Regions from separate parts of the Pseudomonas sp. zfem002 genome, predicted to be linked through region 1. Evidence: predicted binding sites of a transcription regulator. Region 1 holds the regulator's gene; each other region holds the start of a gene.
What was found. Region 1 encodes sigma-54, which starts transcription at its own class of promoters, with help from an activator protein. Its sites were predicted from a motif close to ANTGGCATNNANNTTGCTNT; they were not measured.
Positions count from the first base shown of each region.

Region 2: RTI28_RS06615 (CmpA/NrtA family ABC transporter substrate-binding protein) is a predicted target of sigma-54. The motif match lies at 2,514-2,533, and genes of this name have one in related genera.
Region 3: nirB (nitrite reductase large subunit NirB) is a predicted target of sigma-54. The motif match lies at 1,699-1,718, and genes of this name have one in related genera.

Region 1 covers NZ_JAVYJH010000002.1:120,497-124,685, reverse strand. Annotated here, with positions in the region: gene RTI28_RS03880 (HPr family phosphocarrier protein) at 1-40, opposite strand, end outside; gene rapZ (RNase adapter RapZ) at 61-915, opposite strand; gene ptsN (PTS IIA-like nitrogen regulatory protein PtsN) at 918-1,382, opposite strand; gene hpf (ribosome hibernation-promoting factor, HPF/YfiA family) at 1,395-1,703, opposite strand; gene RTI28_RS03860 (RNA polymerase factor sigma-54) at 1,785-3,278, opposite strand; gene lptB (LPS export ABC transporter ATP-binding protein) at 3,457-4,182, opposite strand; gene lptA (lipopolysaccharide transport periplasmic protein LptA) at 4,182-4,189, opposite strand, start outside.
Region 2 covers NZ_JAVYJH010000003.1:158,624-162,812, reverse strand. Annotated here, with positions in the region: gene rlmKL (bifunctional 23S rRNA (guanine(2069)-N(7))-methyltransferase RlmK/23S rRNA (guanine(2445)-N(2))-methyltransferase RlmL) at 1-555, opposite strand, end outside; gene rmf (ribosome modulation factor) at 1,088-1,303, shown strand; gene RTI28_RS06620 (quinone-dependent dihydroorotate dehydrogenase) at 1,421-2,446, opposite strand; gene RTI28_RS06615 (CmpA/NrtA family ABC transporter substrate-binding protein) at 2,604-3,794, shown strand; gene RTI28_RS06610 (ANTAR domain-containing response regulator) at 3,809-4,189, shown strand, end outside.
Region 3 covers NZ_JAVYJH010000005.1:81,496-85,684, forward strand. Annotated here, with positions in the region: gene RTI28_RS09135 (bifunctional nitrate reductase/sulfite reductase flavoprotein subunit alpha) at 1-1,582, shown strand, start outside; gene nirB (nitrite reductase large subunit NirB) at 1,868-4,189, shown strand, end outside.

The DNA.
Region 1 (4,189 bases):
GCCCCAGCTTGTTGATGATCTCGATTTCGATTGCGGGCATCGCGCGTGGAATCCTGTGGACTAGAGGTCTCGGTGGCGGACCTGGACGTTCTTCAATATGGGTTGCAGCAATTGGCCCAGACGTTCGGTCAGGTAGACGGAGCGATGGTGGCCACCCGTGCAGCCGATGGCAATGGTGACATAAGCGCGGTTGCTGGCGGCGAAGCGCGGCAACCATTTCAGCAGGTAGGACGAAATGTCCTGGAACATCTCTTCTACGTCGGGCTGTGTCGCCAGGTAGTCGATGACCGGTTGATCCTGGCCCGAATGCTCGCGCAGCTCGGGTTTCCAGTACGGATTGGGCAGGCAGCGAACATCGAACACCAGGTCGGCATCGACCGGCATGCCGCGCTTGAAGCCGAAGGACTCGATGAGGAAGGCGGTGCCGGGCTCCGGCTGGTTGAGCAGGCGCAGCTTGATCGTGTCACGCAGCTGATACAGGTTCAGGCTGGTGGTGTCGATCTTCAGGTCCGCGAGGTCGGCGATGGGGCCGAGCAGGTCGCTTTCGACACGGATCGCCTCGGCCAGGGAACGGTCCTGGTTGGTCAGCGGGTGGCGTCGACGGGTTTCGGAAAAACGCTTGAGCAGGGTTTCTTCGTCTGCATCCAGATACAGGACATCGCACTGGATGTGCCGTGCGCGGGCTTCGTCGAGCAATTCCGGGAAGCGCGTCAGGTGGCTGGGCAGGTTGCGGGCGTCGATCGACACCGCGACCCGCGGTTGCAGCAATTCGGTGTTGATCAGCGCGCTCTCCGCCAACTGCGGCAACAGGCCGGCGGGGAGGTTGTCGATACAGTAGAAACCATTGTCTTCCAGGACATCGAGGGCGGTGCTTTTGCCGGATCCGGAACGGCCGCTGACAATGATCAGGCGCATGGTCAGCTTCCGTTCTGCTCGTCCAGGACAACCTGGTAAAGGGCGGTGCTGCTCGGGGCGGCGCGCAGTCGGTCACGCACGTCCTTGCGGTCAAGCATGCTGGCGATCTGGCGCAGCAGCTCAAGGTGCGCATCGGTGGCGGCTTCCGGTACCAGCAGGACGAACAGCAGGTCTACCGGGGCGCCGTCGATGGCGTCGAAATCGATGGGGGCGTCCAGATGCAGCAGCGCGCTGATTGGACTGTTGCAGCCCTTGAGGCGGCAGTGGGGAATGGCGATGCCGTTGCCGAAACCCGTCGAGCCGAGTTTTTCCCGGTCGATCAGGCTTTTGAATACGTCCTGGGTGTCCAGCTCGGGGACTTCCTGGCCGATCAGGTTGGCGATCTGTTCGAGTACGCGCTTTTTACTGCCGCCCGGCACGTTCACCAGGGAACGGCCGGGGGTCAGGATGGATTCAAGTCGGATCATGGATGAGGGGGATCAGCGTGCCGCTGCACCTTGCAGCAGACTTTGCTGTTTTTCCTTGTGTTTTTTCAGTTGGCGGTCGAGCTTGTCGGTCAAGGAGTCGATGGCGGCATACATGTCGGCGTCTTCGGCATTCGCAACCACTTCACCACCCGGAATCTGCAAGGTCGCCTCCACTTTCTGCTGGAGTTTCTCGACCTTCATGATGACCTGCACGTTGGTGATCCTGTCGAAATGACCCTCCAGACGCTTCAGCTTCGATTCGACATATTCACGAAGCGGTGGAGTGACTTCTACATGTTGTCCACTGATGTTGACTTGCATACTGCTTCTCCTTTGTTGCCGTGCATAAAGAGGCAGGTGTTGCGCCTGCCACTGAATTGCGATGGCACATCTCAGGAACTGTCACATCAATCGCTTGCGTTCACTCGAGGGTGCGATGCCGAGCGACTCGCGGTACTTGGCGACGGTGCGACGTGCTACCTGGATGCCTTGTGCCTCCAGTAAACCAGCGATCTTGCTGTCACTCAATGGCTTTTTCTGATTTTCCGCGGCAACCAGTTTCTTGATGATCGCGCGGATAGCGGTGGAGGAGCATTCCCCCCCTTCGGAGGTGCTCACATGGCTGGAGAAAAAGTACTTCAGCTCATAGATTCCGCGGGGCGTGTGCATGTATTTCTGCGTGGTCACCCGGGAGATGGTCGATTCGTGCATGCCCACCGCCTCGGCGATGTCGTGCAGGACCAGCGGCTTCATGGCCTCGTCGCCATGGTCGAGGAAACCGCGCTGGTGCTCGACGATCTGGGTCGCCACCTTCATCAGGGTTTCGTTACGGCTCTGCAGGCTCTTGATGAACCAGCGCGCTTCCTGCAACTGGTTGCGCATGAAGGTGTTGTCGGCGCTGGTGTCGGCGCGGCGGACGAAACCGGCGTACTGCGGGTTGACCCGCAGGCGCGGTACTGCTTCCTGGTTGAGTTCCACCAGCCAGCGCTCGTTGTCCTTGCGCACGATCACGTCGGGAACCACGTATTCGGGCTCGCTGGATTCGATCTGCGAGCCAGGGCGCGGATTGAGGCTCTGCACCAGTTCGATGACCTGGCGCAGTTCGTCTTCCTTGAGCTTCATGCGGCGCATCAGCTGGCTGTAGTCACGGCTGCCGAGCAGGTCGATGTAGTCGCTGACCAGGCGCTGTGCTTCGCCCATCCACGGCGTATTGGCGGGCAGCTGACGCAGTTGCAGCAGCAGGCATTCGCCGAGGTTGCGCGCGCCGATGCCGGCGGGTTCGAACTGCTGGATGCGGTGCAGGACGGCTTCGATCTCGTCCAGCTCGATATCCAGTTCGGGATCGAAGGAGTCGCAGATTTCTTCCAGGGTTTCGTCGAGGTAGCCCTGGTTGTTGATGCAGTCGATCAGGGTGACGGCGATCAGCCGGTCGGTGTCCGACATCGGCGCCAGGTTCAGTTGCCAGAGCAGGTGGCTCTGCAGGCTCTCGCCCGCCGAGGTGCGGGTGGTGAAGTCCCACTCGTCGTCGTCATTGCTGGGCAGGCTGCTGGCGCTGGTCTGGTAGATGTCTTCCCAGGCAGTGTCGACCGGCAGTTCGTTGGGGATGCGCTCGTTCCATTCGCCTTCTTCGAGGTTCTCCGCACTCGGTGCGGACTGTTCGAAGCTGCTTTCCTGCGTTTCCGCGACCGGCTTGCTCTCGGCGTTGTCGGCCATGGGGTCGCTGTTGTCGAAGTCGTCGCCTTCTTCCTGACGTTCGAGCATCGGGTTGGACTCCAGGGCTTCCTGGATTTCCTGCTGCAGGTCCAGCGTGGAAAGCTGGAGCAGACGTATGGCCTGTTGCAACTGCGGGGTCATCGTCAGTTGCTGGCCCATTCTTAGGACGAGCGATGGTTTCATGGCTGGGGCTTAACACCTTATTCGCCGGCGCGCATGCGCCATCTACTACACGGACGCGGGGCGCCAATTTTAAGCAAGATATATGCCTGAAATTGTAGCGTTTGCCTAGAGCGCTGTAACAATTAAGCCGCGAATAGTGGCTTAAGGCCAGCGCCCGGTCATTCCAACGACCTCGAACCTACAAGCGGAACTCGTGGCCGAGGTACACCTCTTTCACCAACTGGTTGGCCAGGATGGTTTCCGAGTCGCCTTCGGCGATCAGTTGACCATCGTTGACGATGTAAGCGGTTTCGCAGATATCCAGGGTCTCACGGACGTTGTGGTCGGTGATCAGAACGCCGATGCCCTTGGCCTTCAGGTGGTGGATGATCTGCTTGATGTCGCCGACCGAAATCGGGTCGACACCGGCAAAGGGTTCGTCGAGCAGGATGAACTTTGGTGCGGTCGCCAGGGCGCGGGCGATTTCCACGCGGCGACGCTCGCCACCGGACAGACTCATGCCTAGGTTGTCGCGGATGTGGCTGATGTGGAATTCCTGCAGCAGGCTTTCCAGCTCCTTGCGGCGCCCATCGCGATCGAGGTCCTTGCGGGTTTCCAGGATGGCCATGATGTTGTCGGCCACCGACAGCTTGCGGAAGATCGACGCTTCCTGCGGCAGATAGCCGATGCCGGCGCGGGCGCGACCGTGCATCGGCTGGTGGCTGACGTCCAGGTCGTCGATCAGGACGCGGCCCTGATCGGCCTGGACCAGGCCGACGATCATGTAGAAGCAGGTGGTCTTGCCGGCGCCGTTGGGCCCCAGCAGGCCGACGATCTGGCCGCTGTCGATGGACAGGCTGACGTCACGCACGACTTGCCGGCTCTTGTAGCTCTTGGCCAGATGCTGGGCTTTGAGAGTTGCCATTACTCGG
Region 2 (4,189 bases), on a different contig from region 1:
CAGCACGGCGGCGGCGAGGTTTTCCTTGAGGGGCGCGGCGCCCTGCTGCAGGCGGTAACCACGCTGGTGCAGGCTGTGCCCGGACAGGTCCAGGGACAGGATCGCCTCGCCACGCTCCAGGCGCAGGTGCACGCGCAGGTCAGGATTCAGCTTGTCTACCGATGGCCGCTCGCCGCGGGCGTTGCGCAGCTTGTCGACGATGGCGTCCTTGACCTTGAGCGCACCGAAGTGCGTGTTGTCGATGCCCGAACCATGGCCGCTGAACTCCACCGCCAGGGTGCCGGCAGCATCCAGGTGCTCCTGCCAGTCGACATCGTGGACGCCGTCGTACAGGTCATCGGCGTTCTTCATGTCGAAGCGCTTGAGCACCAGCAGCACGCGGTTGGCCAGGCGCGACCAGAGGCACAGGCGATAGGCGGTTTCCATGTCGGCCGAGCCGCGCAGCGCCGAGGTGTGCTCGCGCACATCCTCCAGGCCAAGGCCGCGGGCCTCGTCGGCGAGCAGGCCTTCCAGGCCTTTGGGACAGGTGAGGTAGAGTTCGAAACGGTCCGACATGGGTCAATCCAGCCTTGTAGTGAAGGTGCGAGCGCATCGCCCTTCGAAGTTTGATCGGGTGCCTTCGGCAAGCACCCGAGTGGCACGACGCTGCGTGCCGGGCCGCCCGGAGAATCCTTTTCGCGAGAGGCAAAAAGGCTTTGATCGCCGGGCAGAACGAAAAATTCTATTGCGGAAGGTGACAAATTCGACCCTTCGTCGATTTATCCACCAGCGCCGGAAAACCAGCTACGCGATGGCGTTTTGCTGCATAGGCGGGGCAAATCCTGATGATAGCTGGCTTTAACCGCCGTCCCTCTGTGAAGCATTTTTTTACTTATCCTCTCACCCATGGAAAGGTTACGTGCTTATGACAAAACGTTCGTTCACACGCCCATCCCCATTGGTTAGAAATCAACTCAGGTCGTGACCGCAACGGTACGACACTTCAGCTCGCCACGCCGGCAGCGAGCGCAAAACCGGCAGAACGAATCTGCCCGGCCTCAGACGAGGCCGACGGGACATTACAGTCAACAAATGAGGGCAGTACCCTATGAGAAGACTTAAGCGTGATCCGTTGGAAAGAGCATTTTCACGTGGCTACCAATACGGGGTCACCGGCAAATCCCGCGAGCTTTGCCCCTTCACCCTGCCGTCCGTACGCCAGGCATGGATCAATGGCTGGCGTGAAGGACGAGGCGACAACTGGGATGGTATGACCGGCACCGCAGGTATCCATAGACTCAACGAAGTTCACGCCGTTGGCTGATCGAGGAGCTTGACCGAATAACCGTTTCACATGCGCGCCCTATCCGGGCGGCGGGCTTCGGCCCAGGGGGCCCCTTGATGGGGCCCTTTTTTATGCCCGCATCTTTATGCCCGTGAGTCAGCGCCCCGGCATGGCGGCGATGGCGTCCACCGCCTCGCGGATCAGTGCCGGGCCCTTGTAGATGAAACCGGAATAGATCTGCACCAGGCTCGCACCCGCGGCGATCTTCTCGGCGGCATGGCGCCCCTCGGTGATTCCGCCGGCGGCGATGATCGGCATGCGACCCGCCAGTTCCCCGGCCAGGACCTTCACCGTATGGGTGCTCTTGTCACGCACCGGAGCACCGGACAGGCCACCGGCCTCGTCGGCGTGATGCAGGCCTTCGACACCTTCACGGCTGAGAGTGGTGTTGGTCGCGATCACCGCGTCCATTCCAGAATCCAGCAGGGCCGCGGCCACCAGTGCGGTTTCCTCGTCGGTCATGTCCGGGGCGATCTTGATTGCCAGCGGTACGCGCTTGCCATGCGCCAGGGCCAGTTCCTCGCGGCGCACGGCCAGCTCTTCGAGCAGTTGCTTGAGCGAATCGCCGAACTGCAGGCTGCGCAGGCCCGGGGTGTTGGGCGAGCTGACGTTGACGGTGATGTAGCTCGCCTGGGCGTAGACCTTGTTCAGGCAGATCAGGTAGTCGTCCACCGCGCGCTCGACGGGGGTGTCGAAGTTCTTGCCGATATTGATGCCCAGCACGCCCTTGTAGCGGGATGCCCGGACCCGGTCGAGCAGGTTGTCCACACCCAGGTTGTTGAAGCCCATGCGGTTGATGATCGCCTCGGCTTCCGGCAGACGGAACAGCCGCGGCTTCGGATTGCCCGGCTGCGGACGCGGGGTCACGGTGCCGATCTCGACGAAACCGAAGCCCAGTTGGCCGAAACCATCGATGGCCGCGCCGTTCTTGTCCAGGCCGGCGGCCAGCCCCACCGGATTGGCGAACTCCAGGCCCATGACCGTCACCGGCAAGCGCGCCGGCGCCTTGGTCAACAGTCCGTTGAGGCCCAGACGGCCGCCAGCGCCGATCAGGTCGAGCGACAGGTCGTGGGACGTTTCCGGGGACAGTTTGAACAACAGCTGGCGGGCCAGGTTATACATGGGCGGGCTTGGCTCAAGATTTGGAGAGGTGGCGATTATAGCCACGCCGGGGTTTCGGCGACAGGGCCTTGGCATATGGGTTGCTTGGATGGTTGCCACGCGGTCGGCGTGTTCAGCGCGCCGGCCAACGCTTTATCTGCCGGGCGACTGCATTGCGATGACTGATATCTCCCCCACCCCACTGGCCTGGCTGCATGGCAGCGACGCGCCGGAAAAGACCAGCCTGAACATCGGCTTCATGGCCCTGAGCGACTGCGCCCCGCTGGTGGTCGCGGCGACCCAGGGCTTTGCCCAGCCCCATGGCCTGAGCCTGAACCTCAAGCGCCAGAGCTCCTGGGCCGGCTTGCGCGACGGCCTGCTCAGCGGCGAGCTGGATGCCGCGCACTGCCTGTACGGCCTGACCTACGCCGTTCACCTGGGCATCGGCGGCGTCGCGGCGACGCCGATGGCGGTGCTGATGGGCCTGAACCACAACGGCCAGGGCATCAACCTCTCCCCCGCGCTCCAGGCCCAGGGCGTGACCAATCCGGAAGCACTGCAGCGTCACGTGCACCAAAGTCGGACAAAACTGACCTTCGCCCAGACCTTTCCCACCGGCACCCACGCCATGTGGCTGTATTACTGGCTCGCCAGCCAGGGCATCCACCCCCTGCGCGACGTCAACAGCGTGGTGGTCCCACCGGCGCAGATGCTCGCCCACCTGCGCGCCGGGCGCATCGACGGCTTCTGCGTCGGCGAACCCTGGTCGGCGGACGCGGTGAACCAGGGCATGGGCTTTACCCTGGCGACCAGCCAGTCGATCTGGCCCGAGCATCCGGAAAAGGTCCTCGGCGCCACCCGCAGCTTCGTCGAGCACTACCCCAACACCGCGCGGGCACTGGTGGCCTCGGTACTCGCGGCGAGCCGCTTCATCGAGGCCAGCCAGGAGAATCGGCGCGCCACCGCGCAATTGCTCAGCGCACCGCCCTATCTCGATGCACCGTTGACGACCATCGAGCCACGCATGCTCGGCGACTACGAGGACGGTCTCGGCAACCGCTGGCACGATCCTCACGCCCTCAGCCTGCACAACTATGGCAAGAGCAACGTGCCGTACCTGTCCGACGGCATGTGGTTCATGACCCAGTTCCGCCGCTGGGGCCTGCTGCGCGACGATCCGGACTACCTCGAGGTGGCGCGCCAGGTCCAGCAACTGAGCCTGTACCGTGACGCCGCCATCAGCCTGGGCATCGACTGTCCCGTGGAATCCATGCGCAGCAGCCGGCTGATCGACGGCACGGTCTGGGATGGCTCGGATCCCCGCGGCTATGCCCATGGCTTCAGCCTGCACGCCCTGAGCGACGCCTGACCGGAGCTGCCGACATGTTGCGAATCCTGTTGATCGACGACACCGAGAAAAAGGTCGGCCGCCTGCGCGCAGCGCTGGTGGAAGCCGGTTTCGAGGTGATCGAGGAATCCGGCCTGACCATCGACCTGCCGGCGCGCGTCGAAACGGTGCGTCCGGATGTGATTCTGATCGATACCGAGTCACCCGGCCGTGATGTCATGGACCAGGTGGTGCTGGTCAGCCGCGATCTGCCCAGGCCGATCGTGATGTTCACCGACGAGCACGATCCCGGCGTCATGCGCCGGGCAATCCAGGCCGGGGTCAGCGCCTACATCGTCGAGGGCATCCATGCCCGTCGCCTGCAGCCGATCCTCGACGTGGCCATGGCCCGCTTCGAGAGCGACCAGGCGCTCAAG
Region 3 (4,189 bases), on a different contig from region 1:
GGCCGTGCCTGCCGTGGCCGCCCTGGAAGCCCCGGTCACCCCGGCTCACCTGGTGCTTTGGGCGTCGCAGACCGGCAACAGCCAGACCCTGGCCGAGCGCTGTGCCGGCCATCTGCGCGAAGCCGGGCTGACGGTGCAGCTGGAATGCATGGAAAGCGTGCAGCCGGCGCGGATCGGCGAGGCCGCGAGCCTGTTGCTGATCACCAGCACCTTCGGCGACGGCGAAGCCCCGGACAGCGCCACGGCGTTCTGGCAATCGCTGCAGGGCGAAGGTGCTGACTGGGCGAAGCGGCCCTACGCGGTCCTGGCCCTGGGGGACTCCAGCTACGACCAGTTCTGCGGCTTCGGTCGCAAGCTCGATCAGCGTCTCGCCGAACTGGGCGGCCAGCGTTTGCTGGAGCGGGTCGATTGCGAACCGGATTTCGACGAGCCCTTCGCCGGCTGGCTGCAGGCCTTGACCAGCAAGCTGTCGCAGGCGCCGCTGGCCCTGAGCGAACCGCCGCAGGCGGCGTTCGGCAAGCAGGCGCCATTGCCCGCGCGGGTTGTGGAAAATCGTCTGCTCAACGGGCCGGGCGCGAGCAAGGAAACCCGGCAGATCGTCTTCGACCTGGGCGACAGCGGGCTGCGCTACGAAGCCGGTGATGCCCTCGGGATCTGGCCGCGCAACTGTCCGCAACTGGTCGAGGAAGTGCTCGAACGCAGCGGGCTGGACGCGGCGCTCGAGGTCACGCTCAAGGGCCAGGCGCCGATGTCGCTGCGCGAGGCGCTGAGCGATCACCTGGATATCAGCCGGATCACCCCGCAGTGGCTGGAGCGCTTCCGCGCCGTGCATCCTGCCTGCCCCAGCGACAAGGATGCCTTGTGGGGCCGGCAACTGGCCGACCTGCTCGCCGAGTTTCCCCTGTCGCTGCCCCTGGCGGACTGGCTGAGCTTGCTCAAGCCCTTGCAGCCCCGGCTCTACTCCATCAGTTCCAGCCCGCGCCAGCATCCGCGGCAGGTGCACCTGACGATGTCGACGGTGCGCTACGGCCAGCGCAAGGGCGTGTGTTCGACCTTTGTCGCCGATCGTGCCGGGGAATTGAAAGTGTCGATCTTCCCACAGCCGTCCGCGAGTTTTCGCTTGCCTGATGATGACAGCCTGCCGGTGATCATGGTCGGGCCCGGCACCGGTATCGCGCCGTTCCGTGCCTTTCTCCAGGAGCGCGAGGCGCGTGCCGCCAGCGGCGCCAACTGGCTGTTCTTCGGCGAACAGCGCGAAGCCTGCGACTTCTACTACCGCGACGAGTTGCTGGCATGGCGCCAGAGCGGTGTGCTGACCCGCCTGGACACCGCGTTCTCGCGCGATCAGCAAGACAAGATCTATGTGCAGCAGCGCATGCGCGAGCAGGGCGCGGAGCTGTGGCGCTGGCTGCGTGACGGCGCGTTCTTCTATGTCTGCGGCGATGCCGGGCGGATGGCCAGGGATGTCGACGCGGCGCTGAAGGCCGTGGTCGCGGAGCATGGCGGGATGAGTGCCGAGCAGGCGGCGCAATACGTGGCGCAGATGGGGCGGGACAAGCGCTACCTGCGGGATGTGTACTGATGCGGCCGGGAAACTCACTGCATCAACATGCTGCAACACGGCGATTTCTGCACCAGCGTGGTTCAAGCAAACCCGCCAGGAGCCCCTGAAACCTTAGATTTCAGGCCAATCGGGCACTTGGCACACTACCTGCTTTTAGCTCTGTACAACGTCCCGGGTGGTCAACGTCGATCACCGTTACGGACCATAACGATCAAGACCAGGCAAAGGCGCCTGGAGCTTCGGCTCCAGGCGCTTTTTTTTGCGTTTTTTCCGGGGTACGCCCCGCACCGTGAGGAACCAGGCATGAACGCCATCGCGTCCATCGAGCAACGAGAAAAGCTGGTAATCGTCGGCAACGGCATGGTCGGCCATCACTGCATCGAGCAACTGATCGAGCGCGGTGCCCTGGCCCGTTTCGAGGTGCGGGTGTTCGGCGAGGAGCGCCAGCGCGCCTACGACCGCGTGCACCTGTCCGAGTACTTCAGTGGCAGCGATGCCGAAGCTCTGGCACTGGGCGAGGCGGGGCTGTATGGCGAACACGGCATCGCCGTGCATCTCGGCGAGGCGGTGCTGGAACTGGATCGCGAGCGCCGCGAAGTAGTCACCGCGCAGGGGCGCTACCCGTACGATCGCCTGATCCTGGCCACCGGCTCCTATCCCTTCGTGCCGCCGATCCAGGGTTCCGAAGGCGCGGCGCGCCTGGTCTACCGCACCCTCGACGATCTCGACGCGATCCGTGCGGCCGCGGCCAATGCCCGCCGCGGCGTGGTGGTGGGTGGCGGACTGCTCGGCCTGGAGGCGGCCAATGCCCTGAAGTCCCTGGGCCTGGAAGCCCATGTGGTGGAATTCGCGCCGCGCCTGATGCCGGTGCAACTGGACGGCGAGGGCGGCGCGGCGTTGCGCGCGCGGATCGAGGCACTGGGCGTCGGCGTGCATCTGGCGCGGGCGACACAGGCCATCGTCGCCGGCGAGGACTACCGCTACCGGATGAATTTCGACGGTGGCGAATTCCTCGAAACCGACCTGATCGTGTTTTCCGCCGGTATCCGTCCGCAGGACGCCCTGGCCCGCGCCAGTGGCCTGGAAGTGGCGGCCCGCGGCGGCGTGGTGATCGATGGCGAGTGCCGCAGCAGCGACCCGCGCATCTATGCCATCGGCGAATGCGCCTCGTGGAATGGCAGCGTGTTCGGCCTGGTCGCGCCGGGTTACGGCATGGCGCGCAACCTTGCCACGGCGCTGGCCGGACAGCCGGCCAACGCTTTCGCCGGGGCGGACATGTCGACCAAGCTCAAGCTGCTCGGCGTCGATGTCGGCTCGATCGGCGATGCCCATGGCGCCACCCCGGGCGCGCGCAGCTATCGCTTCATCGACGAAGCGGGCAACAGCTACCGCCGCCTGGTCCTGGATGCCAGCGGCAAGCGGGTGATCGGCGCGGTGCTGGTGGGCGACAACAGTTACTACGACACCCTGTTGCAGTACGTGCAGAACGCCATCGCCGTGCCCGCCGATCCGGCCGCGCTGATCCTCCCGCAAGGCGGCGGTGCGCCGGCCCTGGGCGCCGATGCCCTGCCGGACAGCGCGACCATCTGCTCCTGCCACAACGTCAGCAAGGGCGCAGTGTGCGCCGCCATCGACAGCGGTTGTGGCGATCTTGCCGCGGTGAAGAGCTGCACCAAGGCGGCGACCGGTTGCGGCGGTTGCGCGGCCTTGCTCAAGCAGGTCTTCGAACACGAACTGACCGCCCGCGGCGTCAGCGTCGACAAGAGCCTGTGCGAGCACTTCGCCTACACCCGCCAGGAGCTCTACGCGCTGGTGCGGGTCGAGGGTATCCGCAACTTCGACGAACTGCTGGCCAAGCACGGCAAGGGCCATATCGGTTGCGCCATCTGCAAGCCCACCGTCGGCTCGATCCTCGCCTCGTGCTGGAACCAGCCGATCATGGACCCGTCGCTGGTGCCGCTGCAGGACACCAACGACACCTTCATGGCCAACATGCAGAAGAACGGCACCTACTCGGTGGTGCCACGGATTCCCGGCGGGGAGATCACCCCGGAGAAGCTCATCGTCATCGGCGAGGTGGCGAAGAAATACGACCTCTACACCAAGATCACCGGCGGCCAGCGCATCGACCTGTTCGGCGCGCAGCTGCACGAATTGCCGCTGATCTGGGAAGAGCTGATCGCCGCCGGTTTCGAGACCGGACATGCCTACGGCAAGTCGACGCGCACGGTGAAGTCCTGCGTCGGCAGCACCTGGTGCCGCTACGGCGTACAGGACAGCGTGAAGATGGCCCTGCTCCTGGAAGATCGCTACAAGGGCCTGCGTTCGCCGCACAAGCTCAAGTTCGCCGTGTCGGGCTGCACCCGCGAATGCGCCGAGGCGCAGAGCAAGGATATCGGCGTGATCGCCACCGAGAAGGGCTGGAACCTGTACATCTGCGGCAACGGCGGTATGCGTCCGCGCCACGCCGAACTGTTCGCCACCGACCTCGACGACGCCACCCTGGTGCGCCTGATCGACCGCGTGCTGATGTTCTACATCCGCACCGCCGACAAGCTGCAGCGCACCTCGGTCTGGCGTGAAAGCCTGGAGGGCGGGCTGGACTACCTCAAGCAGGTGATCATC